2 regions of the Rothia uropygioeca genome follow, and region 2 is predicted to be linked to the other one. Evidence: predicted binding sites of a transcription regulator. Region 2 holds the regulator's gene; the other holds the start of a gene.
The links. The regulator HrcA, encoded in region 2, represses chaperone genes, less so after heat shock. The targets are predictions, from matches to a motif close to TTNGCACTCGNNNNNNNCGAGTGCNAA.

Region 1: groES (co-chaperone GroES) is a predicted target of HrcA. The motif match lies at 6,251-6,277, and genes of this name have one in related genera.

What each region holds. Positions count from the first base shown of each region.
Region 1 is NZ_NOIR01000002.1:798,327-807,112, forward strand. Features, by position in the region: gene guaB (IMP dehydrogenase) at 1-1,168, opposite strand, end outside; gene EWR20_RS07865 (acyltransferase family protein) at 1,407-3,524, opposite strand; gene groL (chaperonin GroEL) at 4,173-5,759, opposite strand; gene groES (co-chaperone GroES) at 5,813-6,109, opposite strand; gene EWR20_RS07880 (THUMP-like domain-containing protein) at 6,343-7,617, shown strand; gene EWR20_RS07885 (glutamate--cysteine ligase) at 7,738-8,786, shown strand, end outside.
Region 2 is NZ_NOIR01000002.1:250,898-259,683, reverse strand. Features, by position in the region: gene EWR20_RS05430 (GerMN domain-containing protein) at 204-1,121, shown strand; gene EWR20_RS05425 (16S rRNA (uracil(1498)-N(3))-methyltransferase) at 1,128-1,895, opposite strand; gene dnaJ (molecular chaperone DnaJ) at 1,905-3,035, opposite strand; gene hrcA (heat-inducible transcriptional repressor HrcA) at 3,103-4,116, opposite strand; gene EWR20_RS05410 (DUF3097 family protein) at 4,325-5,191, shown strand; gene EWR20_RS05405 (DUF4870 domain-containing protein) at 5,341-5,760, shown strand; gene hemW (radical SAM family heme chaperone HemW) at 5,777-7,003, opposite strand; gene lepA (translation elongation factor 4) at 7,000-8,786, opposite strand, start outside.

The DNA.
Region 1 (8,786 bases), 550 kb from region 2:
CGATGAAGATCAGATCTCCCGGCGACTCGTCGCAACCGGCCAGCATGGACCCGAGCATCACGGAGTCGGCACCGGCAACCATAGCCTTGCCGATTTCGCCGGAGTGCTGGAGTCCGCCGTCTGCAATCAGTGGAACGCCCGCCGGAATGGTCGCTTTGGCGGATTCATTGATCGCGGTGATCTGCGGGACCCCGACTCCCGCGATGATACGGGTCGTGCAGATGGACCCCGGGCCGACGCCGACTTTCACGGCATCCGCACCGGCATCGACGATCGCCTGAGCGCCTTCACGGGTAGCGGCCTGTCCACCGATGATGTCCACGTGCTCGGCCGCAGGGTCCTTCTTGAGGCGGGCGATCATGTCCAGTACACCCTGCGAATGACCGTTGGCGGTATCGATGAAGAGAGCGTCCACGCCCGCGTCGATCAGCGCCATCGCGCGTTCGTAGCCATCGCCGAAGAAGCCGACTGCTGCCCCCACGCGGAGCCGGTCTTCTTCGTCCTTGGTCGCATTGGGGTACTGCTCAGTCTTGGTGAAGTCCTTGACGGTGATGAGTCCGGTGAGTCGTCCGTCGTCGTCCACGAGGGGCAACTTTTCGATCTTGTGGGCAGCCAAGAGGCCGAACGCCTCTTCCTTGGCCATACCCTCGTGCCCGACTACCAGGGGCATTTTGGTCATGATCTCTTCGACCGTGCGGTCTTCGAATTCGTCCTCGGACAAGTACCGGGTGTCCCGGTTGGTGATGATCCCGAGGAGTTTCCCTCCGTTGTCGACGACGGGCAGTCCGGAGACTTTGAAGTGTCCGCACAAATCGTCCAGTTCACGGAGACTCGCTTTCGGGGAAATGGTCACCGGGTTCGTGATCATGCCCGATTCGCTTCGCTTGACGCGGTCAACGTGTTCGGCTTGGTCCTGAATCGACAGGTTTCGGTGGATGACTCCCATGCCGCCGAGGCGGGCCATAGCGATGGCCATCCTCGAATCGGTGACGGTATCCATAGCAGCCGATATAACCGGAGACTTGAGGTTGATTCTCCTGGACAAGCGCGTCGTCGTATCCGCCTCGGAAGGGTTGACGTCGGTATTTCCCGGAAGGAGAAGGACATCGTCGTACGTCAGACCCGTCAGGCCGAAGGGATCGTCAGACAGTGCGGTGGGCTGGGTCAAGGGAATAGGACCTTTCACGTCTTGTGTCTCGGCGAGCGCCTCTCGGCACCCCGAGCTATTGCCTTTCATCATATGACGATACCCCGGCAGGTCGCTCCCCCGGCCCGGCGGTTGGTGACTGAAACCATGCCTTGTTCGTTATGAGCCGGAAGATGACTCCTCCGGTTGGCATGCCTGTCCGATTCTCGACCTCGCGCTGGAGGCTTCGTTCCGAGGCGAGATCTGAGATTCCAGTTGGCTATCGCGACGCCAAGGCATCACCGGAAATGTTCGCGGCGTCGTCGAAACGCTGGTCGAAGAACTTCTGCATACTCCTCACGTATGTAGCCGTCAGGTGGTTGTCGTCGATGTAGGTATAGACGTTGCCCACCGCTGGCGGGCAACCGCCATCAGGGCAAACCAAATCGTCCATGTCAACCGACCCGTATCCGGGAATATCCTGCCGCCATGGCGCTGTCGGATCCGGGGTGTGGGCGGTCACGTGCGGGAAGGTGCAGTCTTCGAAGCTCTTGCCCTGCTCACACTCGGTATGGGATTCGCCGAAGCGGGCGTTGTCCCTGATACCGATCACGCCGACGCCTTCGCTCGTCCACTTGCGTACTTGATCTTCGGTCCCCGCCCGGATTCCTTCGGCCGCACCGTCGTAGGACGAGAAGGTGGACTGAATGACCAGATTGTCGGGGTGCCAATCACCGATGGCGGTCTCGGCCTTCGGAAGCCATTCCTGGCACTCCCCGGAGAACCAGTTGTCGTCCTCGCTGGTAAAGAAGCAACCGGGATGACGAACGAAGGTGAGATCCCAGTTGTCGTCCTGAGCTTTCTGCTTCAGAGCCGTCATCCACTGTTCGGTGTGGCTATTGCCCACGGCCACCACATGCTTGCTCGGATGATCGTTCTTGACCACTCGGTAGCACTGCTCACCCGTCAAGCCATGCAGATCCTTGTCGAAGCCTTTGTCCTTCGAGCATTCCTCTCCGAGCCCGTTGACCTCCGCGAAATCATCGCTTCGCGTCAACGCGGTGGGGAGCAAACCTGCCTTCGCATCGCCCTTGTAGGTGTAATCCGGGTCGAGAATCTCCGCACCCGGATTGTTCTTGTCTGCAGAGGCTTCGATCTTGTGGGTCACGTATGCAATGCGTGCCTGCCAGGCGAGCACAGAACCCGCTCCGACGACGACGCAAGCGAGGATCACGACGCCGGCCCGCCATCTCTTGGTCTCGGACCACTTCCACCGACGAATCGGGGTATCGATCAGCTTCGTCAGCAAGTACGCGAGAATAATCGACAGCACGAGCAGCCCCACACCGGAGAAGAAACCGGCTTTCTCACGACCTGTCAAAGTCAGGTAGAACACCAGCAACGGCCAGTGGACCAGATACAGACCGTAGGAATTTGAGCCCAGCCATACCAACGGTTTCCACTTCAACAGGCGGTCGGCTCCCCATCGAGTGGTCGATTGCCCGCAAATGATGATGAAGCTTGCCGCCAGTGTCGGCCACAGGGCGATGAATCCAGGGAACTGGCCCTGGACGTCCAGCAATGCCCCGCACAGAAGAATCGCGAGCAACCCGACCCAGTTCAGCACCGCACCCACACCGGTTCTGACGCGGATCCATGGCAGCACGATGGCAACCAGGGACCCCATAGCGAACTCCCAGAGCCGCGCGAACGTGTTGAAGTACGCCGCCGTCTGGTTCGAGTAGGTGTAGTACACCGAGAACCCGAAGGAGATGATGAAGACAACCGCGAAGATGATCGCCAGTATCACCCGTGCCCGAGCTTGGAATTTCCGGACCACCAAGCTGCCGAGCGCAAAGAGCAAAGGCCACATCACAAAGATCTGGCCTTGGATCGACAACGACCAGAAGTGCCGGAACGGCGAGGCCGCGCCGGAATCCGCAGCATAGTAGTCAACCGCATTCGCGATCGAGAACCAGTTCTCGTAATAGAAAATGACCGAGAACGCCTCGTGCATGATCGAGAGCCATCGATCCGGCGAGATGAAAAGACGGGTTGCGATCAGGGAGCCGGCCACGATGATGGCGACCAAGGGCATGATGCGTTTGAAGACGTGAACCCAGTACTTGGTCAGCTCCGACCAGCCGACCTTGACGCCGCGCTCGATCTTTCCGGTAAAGGAAAGGGTCATTAGGAACGCGGAGATCATGAGGAAGACATCGACGCCGCCAGAGACCCGACCGAACCAAATGTGGTAGATCGCCACCAGCAGCACCGCAAAAGCTCGGAGACCCTGGATTTCAGGTCTAAAAGCTCGTTTCTTGCGCGGGCCAGCCTCCGGCGCTTGCGCTTCCTTCACCGGTGAGTCAGGCCCACCTGTCCCGTGCGTATCAGTCATTCAAGATCCTGTGTCAGCCTCGGATGAGGCGATATCTCGTTCAATTCGTGTGATGCGAAGCGCTCCGGAGATCGCTCCCAGGGAGTCCATTACCCTCGGTCGGACATTCGGTGTTCATAATAGGCGCCTGTGGAGGAAACTTAGCGAATCAGCGATGGCCAACTCACCAGCAAACCTTTCAGCGTGTTGGTGGGCAATGCTCAGCGAGCGCATCGGCCCAAGACGGAACTCCTGGATTCCCGGTGTAGTTTATTTTTGAATATTCGCGTGCCGCCACAATGTTGACGAATGCTACATCGACATATGACGTTTAACACGCGTCTGACGAACGACTGTTCACCGCATGTTCCTTTTCTTGATTCGGACTCTTGTCGGCATAGTTCTGGACGGCGCTGACGGACGTTGCCGTCAGCTGATTGTCGTCGACGCAAGTGTAATCGTTGCCGACCGCGGGCGAGCAAATGCCGGGGTGACGAGATCGTTCACGGCCATCATCCCAAGCCCTGGGGCTTTCCGGCTTCGGTCCTGCGGATGAGACCGCGGCGGTCCCGTCGCATCTCATACTCCCCTAGGTCGACGCATCGATACATCAAAAAACGTCCCCGCCACTAAAACGTGGCGGGGACGAATGAATCGCACGAACGAGTGCTAGTCCTCGTCCTCCTCGGGTTTGTCGACAACCAACGTCTCAGTGGTCAGGACCAGTGAGGCGATGGATGCCGCATTCTCGAGCGCTGATCGGGTGACCTTGACCGGATCGATGACTCCGGCCTTGATGAGATCCTCGTATTCGCCGGTCGCGGCGTTGTAGCCTTGGCCAGGCTCGAGGTCACGGATGCGGGAGGCCACAACGTAGCCATCCGCTCCTGCGTTGTCCGCAATCCAGCGCAACGGCTGCACCAAGGAACGACGGACGATATCGACCGCAGTCCGAGCATCCTCGGACTGCAACCCCAGGTCGGCGTCGAGTGCCTTGGACGCGTGAACCAAAGCGGAACCGCCACCTGCGACGATGCCTTCTTCGAGCGCAGCACGAGTCGAGGACACGGCGTCCTCGATGCGGTGCTTGCGTTCCTTGGCCTCGACCTCAGTGGCTGCTCCGACCTTGATGACCGAGACGCCGCCGGCAAGCTTGGCCAGACGCTCCTTGAGCTTCTCGCGATCCCACTCGGAGTCGACGCGCTCGATCTCGGAACGCAGCTGAGCGACCCGCTCGGCAACATCCTCGGCAGATCCGCTGCCGTCGACGATCGTCGTGTTGTCCTTGGTGACGGTCACGCGGCGGGCGTTACCCAGCTGTTCGAGGGACACGGAGTCCAGAGAGATGCCGAGTTCGCTGGTGATGACCTCGCCACCGGTCAGGACAGCCAGGTCCTGCATGATCGCCTTGCGACGGTCACCGAAGCCCGGGGCCTTGAGCGCAACAACATTCAGGTTGCCGCGCAACTTGTTGACCACCAGCGTGGACAATGCTTCACCGTCGACGTCCTCGGCGATGATCGTCAGCGGCTTCTTGGCCTGAACGACCTTTTCCAGCAAGGGCATGAGGTCGGCGATCGCCGAGATCTTCCCTTGGTAGATCAGAATGGCCGAGTCCTCGAGAACCGCTTCCTGCCGCTCCGCGTCGGTGACGAAGGAGGGCGAGAGATAGCCCTTGTCGAACTGCATGCCTTCAGTGACGGACAGCTCGATTTCGGTCGAGGAGCCGTCTTCGATGGTGATGACGCCGTCCTTGCCGACCTTCTCAAAGGCTTCGGCGAGGAGCTCGCCGATCTGCGGAGACTGAGCCGAGATGGCCGCTACTTGAGCGACTTCTTGGCCTTCGATCTCGCGGGCGTTCTCGCGGAGACGCTCGGAGACCGCTTTGACCGCCGCTTCGATACCGGTCCGGATCTCGCTCGGTGCAGCCCCGGCTGCAACGTTTCTCAGACCCTCATTCACAAAGGCCTGGGCCAAAACGGTAGCCGTCGTGGTGCCGTCACCGGCAACATCATTGGTTTTGGTGGCGACTTCCTTGGCCAGCTGTGCGCCAAGGTTCTCATACGGGTCATCGAGCTCGATCTCGCGAGCAATGGTCACGCCGTCGTTGGTGATTGTGGGAGCGCCCCACTGCTTGTCCAGAACGACGTTGCGACCACGCGGGCCGAGAGTCACCTTGACCGTGTTGGCGAGCTTGTCCACACCGGCCATGAGGGCCTTGCGGGCTGCATCGTTGAATTCCAACTGCTTTGCCATGAACTACATGACTCCTTACACAGGTCTAGAAAAAGTGCGGGATTGTCGAGTTGTTACTTCTCGACAACGGCCAGCACGTCACGTGCCGAAAGCACGAGGAATTCCTCGCCCGAGTACTTGACCTCGGTTCCGCCGTACTTGGAGTAGATGACGACGTCGCCTTCCTGAACGTCGACGGGAACACGGTTGCCCTTGTCGTCAACGCGGCCGGGGCCAACGGCCACGACCTTGCCCTCCTGGGGCTTTTCCTTGGCGGTATCCGGGATGACCAGGCCGGATGCGGTGGTCTGCTCAGCCTCGACGGGCTGAACGACAATACGGTCCTCGAGAGGCTTGATGGAGACGGACATGAGTGACCTTCTTCCTTGGATGGATCAATTCTTGGCGTGAGCCGTGAGGGGCGTGCCAACCGTCGTCGCGGTGCCGATTGAGCGCCAGGCCCATTTAGCGCCCTGAGTCCCAGAGTGCTAAAGACGACTCTATTCGGAGGGTTAGCAGAGGGTCAAGGCGAGTGCCAGGTTTCGCCCACAGCGGGAAGAAAGTGTCACGTCGGCCGTCCACAAGCCCCCGGTAGGGTGGTCCCGTGACGCATTTATTCACTTCCGAGGAGCTCAAGGCCCTCGATGCGCTGGAGTACAGGGAAGAGAACGCATTGGCGCTCTCCACGGCTCTGCGCAAACAAGGTTTTCCCCCCGATAGGGCCTCCGCACTCCTGACCCAAGCCAAACTCCGAGCGCAGGCGCGACTGAAATTCGGCCAGGAAGCCGAACGAATGCTGTTCACCAGGCCCGGACTCGAACAAGCTACTCGCACCAGCGTCGCCCAGTGGCACGCACGCCGGTTCCAACGAGCGGGCATCGATTCGGTCGCCGATCTGGGATGCGGAATCGGGTCCGACTCCGCGGCATTCCTGCGCGCCGGTCTGTCCGTTCTATCCTATGAAATCGATCCTGACACCGCGTCTGTGGCCCGCCACAACCTGTCGATACATGCCAAGTCCGAGGTGCGCACCGAAGACGTCACGAGTATCGACGCCACGGCCTTGCACACGGTCGATGGGGAACCGATCCGTGCGCTATGGCTCGATCCTGCCCGACGCGAGACGGAACAAGGTCGCGTCAGCCGACTCTTCGACCCTGAGGCCTTTGCCCCGCCGTTCTCCCAGATCGAACGCTGGGCGTCGACCGGCATCGCGATGGGGGTCAAGATGGGTCCGGGAATGGAGCACGCCGACATACCGGGCCATGCCGAGGCGGAGTGGGTCAGTTGCGGCGGAGACGTTGTCGAGCTGATCCTTTGGTTCAACGGGTTGGCTCGCCCTGGTGTCAGGCGGTCGGCCACGGTTCTGGACTCCGACCCTTTGGAGCCGCACGTGATCGCGCATTTCTCCTCCGGGTCGGAATTCGGCCACGACGTCGACGGGTCATTGTCCGAACCTCGTACAGGCCCTCCTGCGGCGTACCTCTATGAGCCTGACGGAGCCGTGATCCGCGCGGGACTCATCGATCAGCTGGCCTCCACCGTCGAGGGTCATTTTTTGGACCCGCGGATCGCTTATTTCACGTCCGAGCAGGGGCTCAATATTCCCGGAGCAACGTGTTGGGCCGTCGAGGAGGATCTGCCGATGGGGGCCAAGACGTTGAAGAAGTGGGTCCGAGATCACGGGGTCACAGGGCTGACGATCAAGAAGCGAGGGGTCGACGTTGTACCCGAAACTCTGCGGGGCCAATTGCTGACTGGTCCCAAGCGCGGCAAGAAGACGTCCACGGGCCGGCACGCAACTCTGATCCTGACTCGCTGGGAGTCCCAGGAAACTGAGCAACGCGCCGCGTTCGTCGTCCGCCGAATGAGCCGCTGACCGTCTCCACGCTCCAGGACACGACTTCCTTGTGAACTCGCGTGTCGCCGACGACCGAATGCTCGGTTTCCGCATCTGACGCCCGGCTAAGATGAACTGACCCAAACCGGGAGGACGCACATGATCCCCTTTTCAAGCTCCGAACAGTCGAGCCTCGGCGTCGAGTGGGAAATCGCTCTCGCCGACCGTGAATCAGGCGACCTCGTCTCGGCCGCCGCAGAGATCCTCGCGGCCCTCGAATCTTCGCACCCTCAATACATAGAGCCTGATGGTTTCTCTCCTCAGATCACTCGGGAGTTCCTGGCCAATACCGTCGAGGCCGTCACCGGTGTATGTGAAAACGTATCGGAAACCATTGATCAGCTCTCGGAGCTCGCAGACGTCATGCGGCAGGAGGCCGACCCGTTGGGCGTGGATTTGTTCTCCGCGGGCACCCATCCTTATGCGAAGTGGACCGAACAGCCAGTCTCGGAGAAGGACCGGTACCAAAAAGTTTTGAACCGTACCCAATACTGGGGACGCCAAATGCTGGTTTACGGAGTACATGTTCATGTCGGTGTCGATTCCCGAAGCAAAGCGCTGCCCGCGGTGAATCAACTCGTCAACTACTATCCGCATCTTTTGGCGCTGTCGGCGAGCTCCCCTTATTGGGCGGGCGTGGACACCGGATACGCCTCACAGCGGGCCATGGTTTTCCAACAGATTCCTACATGCGGTCTCCCGTACCAGTTCGAGGAGTGGACCGAGTACGAGCAGTACATCGATGGTCTCATCGCAACCGGAATGATCGCCGAGGAATCCGAAAATCGTTGGGACATCCGTCCCGTTGCCCGGTACGGCACCGTCGAGATGCGCATCTGCGACGGCCTTGCAACCCTCGAAGAAATCGGCGCCATCACCGCGCTGACCCAATGCATAGTCGAAGAGGTTTCCCGAATAGTCGACGACGGAGGCCGGATCGGCACAATGCCTCGATGGTTTGCCGAGGAGAACAAGTGGAGGGCCTCGCGCTACGGGTTGGATGCCGAGGTCATCACGGACGGAGACGGTACGGTTGCGCCCGTCCGTGAGCACACCGCCGCGTTGGTCGAGAGGTTAGAACCGATTGCCCGAGAACTCGGCTGCGCCAAAGAATTGGCGGGCGTGCATCGAATACTCGAGCGCGGTCC
Region 2 (8,786 bases):
GCGTTGGACCCCTATGTTCCAGAGGACCCAGTTATTGTCCAAGACTACCGTTGTTGTCGCGAGCGCACCACGAGATTCTGCCGAATGCGAGCGAAGCCCATGTCACTGACGCCTCAGGGAGTCGAAACTCACGTCAACGCTTTAGACTGGGTGCACGGAACGCAAGGCCGTCATGGCGCGAACTGACCTGGAGGACTCAGAACATGATCTCACGCACGTGGCGCCCGGTCGCGGGAGCGGTCGTGGTCTTGTGCGTTCTTCCCAGTGTGCTCAGTGGCTGTGGTCTGCTGGATGCCGCCAATAAGGCAAGCGAATCCGAAGAATCTCCCACGCCGACCTCCTCGCCGTCACAATCTGACCGGAAGGTTCCGCTGTACTGGCTCGGCAATACCGGTAAATCTTCTTACCTGTACCGCGAGTACAGGGATTACCAAGCGGACGACGCCGCATCGGCGGGCGACGTGGTGGCGACCGCGGTGTCCATGCTGACGAGAGTCCATCCCAGCGACCCGGACTATCACAATCCGTGGAAGCCCGCGAAGTCCGTAGGATCGTCGATGTCTACGGACGGCACGTTGACGCTCAACGTTTCCTCCGACATCTTTGACCATTCGCTGTCCGGCGACGAAGCAAATCTCGCGGTCCAACAACTGATTTACACGGCGACTGCCGCCGCGGCTGCGGGCGGCATAGCCAATGCGGGACCGACCATGAAGGTCATCATCCTGGTCGATGGCCACCGAGGGTACCGCTTCGGGCAGCAGACGCTTGGACAGCCGATGGTCCGTGACGACGCCGTCGCAGCGCCTCTTTGGATCATCGACCCCGAACAGGACGTGGTGTCAACATCGAACCTCAGCGTCAAAATGGTAGCCACCAATGTGGCTTCAAGGGTGTACTGGGACATCCGCAAGAACGGTTCTGAAGTAGCGTCCGGCAACGAAGAACTCTCCGGCAGCGAGTCCGGTCTCCAGGAGATTCAATTCAGCAAAACACTGTCCCCTGGCGACTACACAATCCGTATCTATATCCGCACAAAGGATCTTCGAGACCCGGGGCTGGCGGTATCCGACCAGGATGTCAGCCTCTACGATGACCACCAGTTCAAGATCAGAGACTAGGCCCTCTCATCGCCAGGGCCCGATCATCGCGTTGATGACCGCGATCGCCGCTGCCCCCGCCGTCGAGCTCCTCAGCACATCCGTGCCCAGAACCGCGCACTGAGCCCCTGCCTCCTCGAGAGTCTGGACCTCGTGAGGGGATATCCCGCCTTCCGGACCGACGACTACGAAGATGCGGCCCGAACCGGCATCATTATTCGTCCTCTGGACCGAACCAAGGTAGTCCACGAGGCTCACCGCGGCTTCCTCATGAAGGACGACCATCCGGTCCCCCGGTTCCATGAGCCGGGAGACCTGGGAGGTGGACAACAATTCACCGACGTGAGGGACCAAAGAGCGCCTGGCCTGCTTGGCCGCCGCCGAAACCGTTTTGCCCCATTTCGCGTGAGCTTTCGCTGCACGGTCTGCTTTCCACCGCACAATGCTTCGCTCGGCCTGCCACGGGAAGATCGCGCTGGCGCCCAGTTCGGTGGCCATTTCGACCGCCATGAGGTCGCGGTCACCTTTGGCAAGTGCCTGGATCAACACGACCGAACTGGAGGGGTCTTGCAACGGCCCCGACTCGACGGACACGGCCAGACCATCCGGAATGATTTCTGTGACGACACCGCCGACGCGATGACCGCGTCCATCAACCAGGTCGAGAGGTTCTCCCACGCCGAGTCGTTTCACGGTCTTCGCGTGGTGCCCTTCCGATCCCACCAATTCATAAGTTTCCCCGGCTGCCAAGGATTCGATGTGTTGCGGTTCGACGTAGAAAACGGGGTGCGTCATGGAAGCCGGTCAGTCCTGGAACCTATCCCGCAAGCGCGAGAAAAATCCGTGTCCCGTGTTCTGCATCGTTTCGCCGACGACGTCGTCCTCTCCCCGGAGCTCGGCAAGCTTGCGCAACAGCTCGCGCTGCTCGTCGTTGATCTTCGAAGGTGTTTCGACCTCGAAATGAACAACGATGTTGCCGCGTCCGGTGCCGCGGAGCTTGGTGACGCCCAGGTCGCGAAGCGTGGTCGTCTGGCCCGTCTGGGTTCCGGGCTTGACCGTGACTTCCTGCGTACCGTCAAAAGTTTCGAGGTTGATGGTGGTGCCCAACGCTGCTGCAGTCATGGGCACCGTCATGGTCGCGTGGAGATCGTCCCCTTCACGCGTAAAGGTTTCGTCCGGGTTCACGCGAAGCTCGACGTAGAGGTCCCCGTTCGGTCCACCGCCGGTTCCGGCTTCGCCTTCGCCGCTGAGTCGAATTCGCGTACCGGTCGAAACACCCGCCGGGATCTTGAGTGTCAGCGGCTTGCGCTGACGCACACGGCCCTCGCCGTAACATTCGGGGCACGGGTGCTTGATGACCGTGCCGAAGCCTCGGCAACTCGGGCACTCGGCCGTGGTGACGACATTCCCGAGAATGGACTGGACCTGACGCTGAATATGACCTTGCCCGTGGCAGACGTCGCAGGTTTCGGGCTCGGTTCCCTTCTCGGTTCCTTGACCCTCGCACAGGGAGCAAGTCACGGCGGTATCCACGGTGACTTCTTTTTCTGTTCCGAATACGGCGTCCCGCAGGTTGACCCGTACGTTGATGAGGGCATCCTGGCCTTGACGCACACGGCTCTCCGGGCCCCGTGGTCCGCCGGCGCCTTGGAAGAACGTTTCGAAGATATCCGAGAAACCGAACCCGCTGCCGGGGAAGCCACCGCCATAACCGGTGTTATTGCCGTTCTCGTTCCCCGTGGTGTCATAGACGCGGCGTTTGTCCGGGTCCGAGAGGATGTCGTGGGCGTGGGAGACGCGCTTGAATTCTTCTGCCGCCTCGGGCGAAGGATTCACATCCGGATGCAAGGTGCGCGCCTTCTTGCGGTACGCTTTCTTGATTTCTTCTGGACTGGCGTCTCGCGAGACGCCGAGAGTCTGGTAGTGGTCGCTCACTGATGTTCCTTGATCTGCGGTCGGAAACCGCGTGGGTTCCAATTCGTCAACGGCTGTGCGCGCGGATTTATTCGTTCAAGATGCGGGAGAGGTACCGCGCGACGGCCCTCACCGCGGACATGGTCCCTGGATAATCCATTCGTGTCGGCCCGACGATGCCCACTTTCGAGGCGAGTTGCGGCCCGTACCCCGTCGCAATCACGGACGCATCCGATAACGGAGTGTCCGAATTCTCCCGCCCGATCCGGACGGAGACGCCCCTGGCGTCCTCGCCGATTTCGGAAAGCAAACGCAACATGACGACTTGCTCTTCCAATACGTCGAGGATAGGCGCGATGCTGCGGTTGAAGTCGTCCGTGGACTCCGCGAGATAAGAAGTACCCGCCATGAGCAGGCGTTCTTCCTGTTCGCCTCGACCCAGGATAGTCACCATTCCGGCGAGAATCCTGGCCGAATCACGATGCGCTGGCTCACATCCGGCGACCGCGGTCACCAGCGAAGCCTCCAAATCCCCCACAGGACGATCCAGGATCGCGTCCAGGAAACCGCGACGAATCCCCGTCAACGTCTCTTCCGAGAGTTCCTTAGGGATCTCGACGACGCGCTGGCCGACTCCCCCGCGAGTCGTGATCATGACAACCAGAACGAATCGCGGAGCCATGGTCACCAATTCAAGGTGCCGGACTTTCGCCCCGGTCCGCGTGGGGTACTGAACAAGTGCGACTTGCCGAGTCAATTGGGACAGTAGACGGACAGTCTTTTCCATCATCTGATCGACATCGTCCGACGAGTCCAGGAAACTCGTGATCGCCCGACGTTCCGCAACGGACAGCGGCTTGATCGATGCGATCTGATCCACGAATGCGCGGTAACCCTTGTCCGTGGGTATCCGGCCGGCGCTCGCGTGAGGGGCCATGATCATTCCGGCGTCTTCCAGGGCGGCCATGTCATTACGGACAGTTGCGCTGGAGACACCGAGTTTGTGCCGGTCGACCAAGGCTTTTGAACCGACGGGCTCGCGCGAGTGCACGTAGTCCTCGACGATCGCGCTCAGGACATCGAGCCGGCGTGGCTTGTTCACGGTCTCGCCCTCCTCGCAAAATCCTGACTGTAGATGCTTCGTGGCGGGAGCCCATTGGCACTCCCCCGGTCCGACTGCTAAGTCTACGCCGCATGCCCGCTGTCGAAAAACGCGCCGCCGGATGCTCAGCTCTCGGCGGAGAGGCTATATTGGCGACGGGCCGCGCGCCCGCTCTTGGAAATTTTTGGACCACAGGACAGGAAGTTGCATGGATCGCTACGGATGGGGCCCGCAGGAACTGGGCAGCGCCGGATTGAGTAACCAGCCGCCTGAGCCCCGGGACCTTGAAGTCCGAAAGGACATGGTCATCGAGGAGGTCCAATCCGGCTGGGTAGGCGCGGCGGTGAGCTTGCAGTCGATCGGCGGCCAACGCGTGGTCGGGCTCGAAGACCGCCACGGAGCTGTCCGGGCTTTTCCTCTGGGGCATGGATTCTTGTACGAAGGCGAGCCCGTGCGCCTCGTGCCTCCCCGTGCGCGAACGCCATCGAAGCCGCAACGCACGCGTTCGGGTTCGCTCGCAGTCCCGGGAGCCAAGGCAAGAAAAGCGCGGGCATCGCGAATGCTGGTCGAAGGTCTGCACGACGCGGAGTTGATCGAGAAGGTATGGGGAGATGACCTGCGCATCGAGGGTATCGTTGTCGAGCCCATGCACGGCCTAGACCATGTCTCCGAAATCATTCGAGAATTCGAGCCCGGTCCCGAGCGGAGGTTGGGAATCCTCGCGGACCATTTGGTTACGGGCAGCAAAGAATCAAGACTTGCCGAGCAGGCCATGAAGGTGCCGGGTGCCCGAGGCAACGTATTGTTTGTCGGTCATCCGTATGTGGACGTATGGGAGTCCGTGAAACCGAAAGCCGTGGGGCTCCGCGAATGGCCGCAGGTTCCTCGCGGGGAAGACTGGAAAACCGGGATTCTCCAGAGAATCGGTTGGCCTCACGAAACGCCTGCACAGCGTGCGGCGGCGTGGAAGAAGATCCTTGCCAGCGTCACCACCTACGCGGGCTTGGACCCGGGAATTCTGGGCCCGGTTGAACACATCATCGATTTTCTGACGGCGACGCCCGGGGCCCCGTAATCGACTGCCCCAGCCCCAGAGCCTTGGCACCGAACCGCAATCCGTGGCAATGTGGCGGTAAGTACGTACCCGTTTGGCTCAACTAATCGGTAATATTTGGAATCGCGTCCTTGACGCTTTCATGTCTGCCCGAAAGAAAAGGCGAGGTTTTGACGACCACTTCCACCGATAAGAAACCCCCGTTCGAAGGTGTGTCCGCGACTCCGGAGCCTCTCAGCGTCAAAGACGATCGCTCGATGGCCACGATGGCCCACTTCGGCGGTGTCGTAGGATGCGTTCCGGCCGCTATCATCTACGCAACCTTGCGGGCACGTGGCCGCTTCACCGCTCAAGAGGCTCGCGAGGCCTTGAATTTCACATTGCTGCCGTCGGTGGTTGTCGTGGTGAGCGTCGCGCTCTCGGTCGTTCCCGGGATCGGCTGGATATTTGGGCTGATCGCGGCGGCTGTATGGGTTTATCTGGCGGTTTCCTCGCTCATTGCGGGCATCAAGGTAAACCGGGGCAATCCGTACCAGTATCACTACAACACGCGCGCCTTCGACTGGTTCTCCCGCCGCCGGCGGCGCTGAACGCCATCGACTATTTTCAGGCCGTCAGATCACGCACGACCGCGTCGCCCAGCAGACGTCCTTGGAGCGTCAGAAGTACGGTGCCGTCGTCGAGGGCTGCCTGGTCGATGAGTCCTTGATCTGCCAGCCACGACGTTCTTTCACGACCGTCTGGCCTCAAACTCGACAACGGCAATCCGTCGCGGATTCTCGCCGCCAACATCACGTTTTCCATATAGCGAGTGTCGTCGTCGAGGATCTCCCGAGCCGCCGCCGGTGAATCTTGGGCTCGTACTCGTTGCGCGTAAGGCAGTGGGTGTTTCACATTCCACCAGCGCGTCCCGTTGACGTGGGAATGCGCTCCCGGGCCGATCCCCCACCAGTCCTGATTGTGCCAATAGGCCAGGTTGTGACTGGAGCGTGTTTCGACGGTTCGAGACCAATTCGACACTTCGTACCACCCGTATCCGGCTTCTTCGAATAGGCGGCTGGCCAAGAGATACATATCGGCTTGTTGGTCATCGTCGACTGCCGTGTAAACGCCCCGGGCGATCTGTGCCGCCAACTTGGTGCCAGGCTCAACGATCAGGGAGTACGCGGAAATGTGGTCCGGTTCGTAGCTGATCGCGGATTTGACGGAAGTCTGCCATTCCTCGAGCGTCTCTCCGGGGGCGCCCGAGATCAGATCCACGGATACTTCCAAGCCTATTTCACGGGCCCAGCGAACTACCTTGGGCACGTTGGACGGCTCATGGGTTCGGTCCAGGACCTCGAGAACACGAGGAACCGCCGACTGCATCCCGAAGGAAACTCGCGTGAAACCCGCTTGCTTGAGGGCAACGAGGTCTTCCCGCTCGACCGAATCCGGATTCGCTTCCGTAGTGACTTCGGCTCCAGGTACCAAACCGAACGTCTCGACGGCAGTTCGGAGGATCTCAACCAGATCGTCAGTCGGAATACGCGTTGGGGTGCCCCCGCCGAAAAATACGGAGTGAAGAGGGCGCTTCTTCACACCCGAGGCCTGCAGAACTTCGCGAGCAAAATGCAGCTCGCGCAGAGCGTCTTTCGCATATGTCAGGCGGCCCACGCCTTCGCCGAAGTCTTCTTTGGCATAGGTATTGAAATCGCAGTATCCACAGCGGACGGAACAATACGGCACATGGACGTAGAGGCTCAACGTTCGTCCTTCGGCTTGCCGCAGGACGGACGGCGGCAGGAGGCCGTCGCGAGGGGCCGGATCGCCAGTTGGCTGAGCAGGACTCACTTTTTCGGTTTGTCCTTGGCCTCATCGGAGGAGCTAAGGGCTGCGACGAAGGCTTCTTGGGGCACTTCCACGCGACCGATCGTCTTCATGCGTTTCTTGCCTTCCTTCTGCTTTTCCAGCAATTTCCGTTTGCGGGAAATGTCACCGCCGTAGCACTTGGACAAAACGTCCTTGCGGATGGCCCGGATGTTTTCTCGGGCGATGATGCGCGACCCGATGGCCGCCTGAATCGGAACCTCGAACTGTTGCCTGGGAATGAGTTCCTTGAGCTTTGAGGCCATGGAGACGCCGTAGGAATAGGCCTTGTCCCGGTGAGTAATCGCCGAAAATGCGTCAACACGCTCGCCTTGGAGAAGAATGTCCACCTTCACCAGATCCGATTCCTGCTGACCGTCCAACTTCCAGTCCAGGGAAGCGTAGCCACGGGTCCGAGACTTGAGGTGGTCAAAGAAGTCGAACACAATTTCGGCGAGGGGCAATCGGTAGCGCAGTTCCACACGTTCCTGTGACAGATAGTCCATTCCGCCGATCTGTCCGCGCCTGGATTGACACAATTCCATGATGGCGCCGACGAACTCGCTCGGGGAAATGATCGTGATCGCGACCATGGGCTCCGCGATGGTCTCCAGCTTCCCTTCGGGGAATTCGCTGGGGCTCGTGACACGCAGGTAGGAACCGTCTTCCGCGACGACATCGTAGATGACGTTGGGTGCCGTGGAGATCAGGTCCAGGTTGAACTCTCGTTCCAAGCGTTCCCGAATGATCTCCAGGTGGAGGAGCCCTAGGAACCCGCAGCGGAAGCCGAATCCCAGGGCGGCCGAGGTCTCCGGCTCGTAAACGAGGGCGGCGTCGTTGAGTTTGAGCTTGTCCAGCGCGTCACGGAGTACCGGGTAATCCGATCCGTCGATGGGAAACAGCCCCGAAAAGACCATCGGTTTGGGGTCTTCGTACCCTCCGAGCGATTCTTGTGCGGGTTTCCGGCCGTCCGTGACGGTATCTCCGACGCGCGACTGGCGAACGTCCTTGACGCCCGTGATGAGGTAACCGACCTCTCCGACGCCGAGGCCTTCGGTCGGCTTCGGTTCGGGCGAAATCACGCCAATTTCCAAGAGTTCGTGTTCGGCGCCCGTCGACATCATCGCAATGCGTTGGCGCGGTGCAAGCTTGCCATCGACAACGCGTACGTAGGTGACAACTCCCCTGTATGAGTCGTACACGGAGTCGAAGATCATGGCACGTGCCGGAGCGTCAGGATCACCCTGAGGAGCCGGGATCTCACGGACGATTCTGTCCAGAAGCTCCTCTACGCCTTCTCCGGTTTTGCCCGAGACCCTCAGGACGTCCTCGGGCTGGCCGCCGATGAGGTTCGCGATTTCCTCGGCGTATTTGTCAGGTTGCGCTGCGGGCAAGTCGATTTTGTTCAGGACCGGAATGATCACGAGATCGTTCTCCATGGCCAGGTACAGGTTGGCCAATGTTTGGGCCTCGATCCCCTGGGCCGCGTCCACCAGCAGCAATGCGCCTTCGCATGCTGCCAGGGAGCGAGAAACCTCGTAGGTGAAGTCGACGTGTCCGGGCGTATCGATCATATTGAGCGCGTAGGAGGACCCGTCCAGTTCCCAGGGCATTCGGACGGCCTGGGACTTGATGGTAATTCCGCGTTCACGCTCGATGTCCATTCTGTCCAGGTACTGGGCCTTCATCTGACGAGGCGTGACGACCCCCGTCGCCTGGAGCATACGGTCAGCGAGAGTCGACTTGCCGTGGTCGATGTGGGCGATGA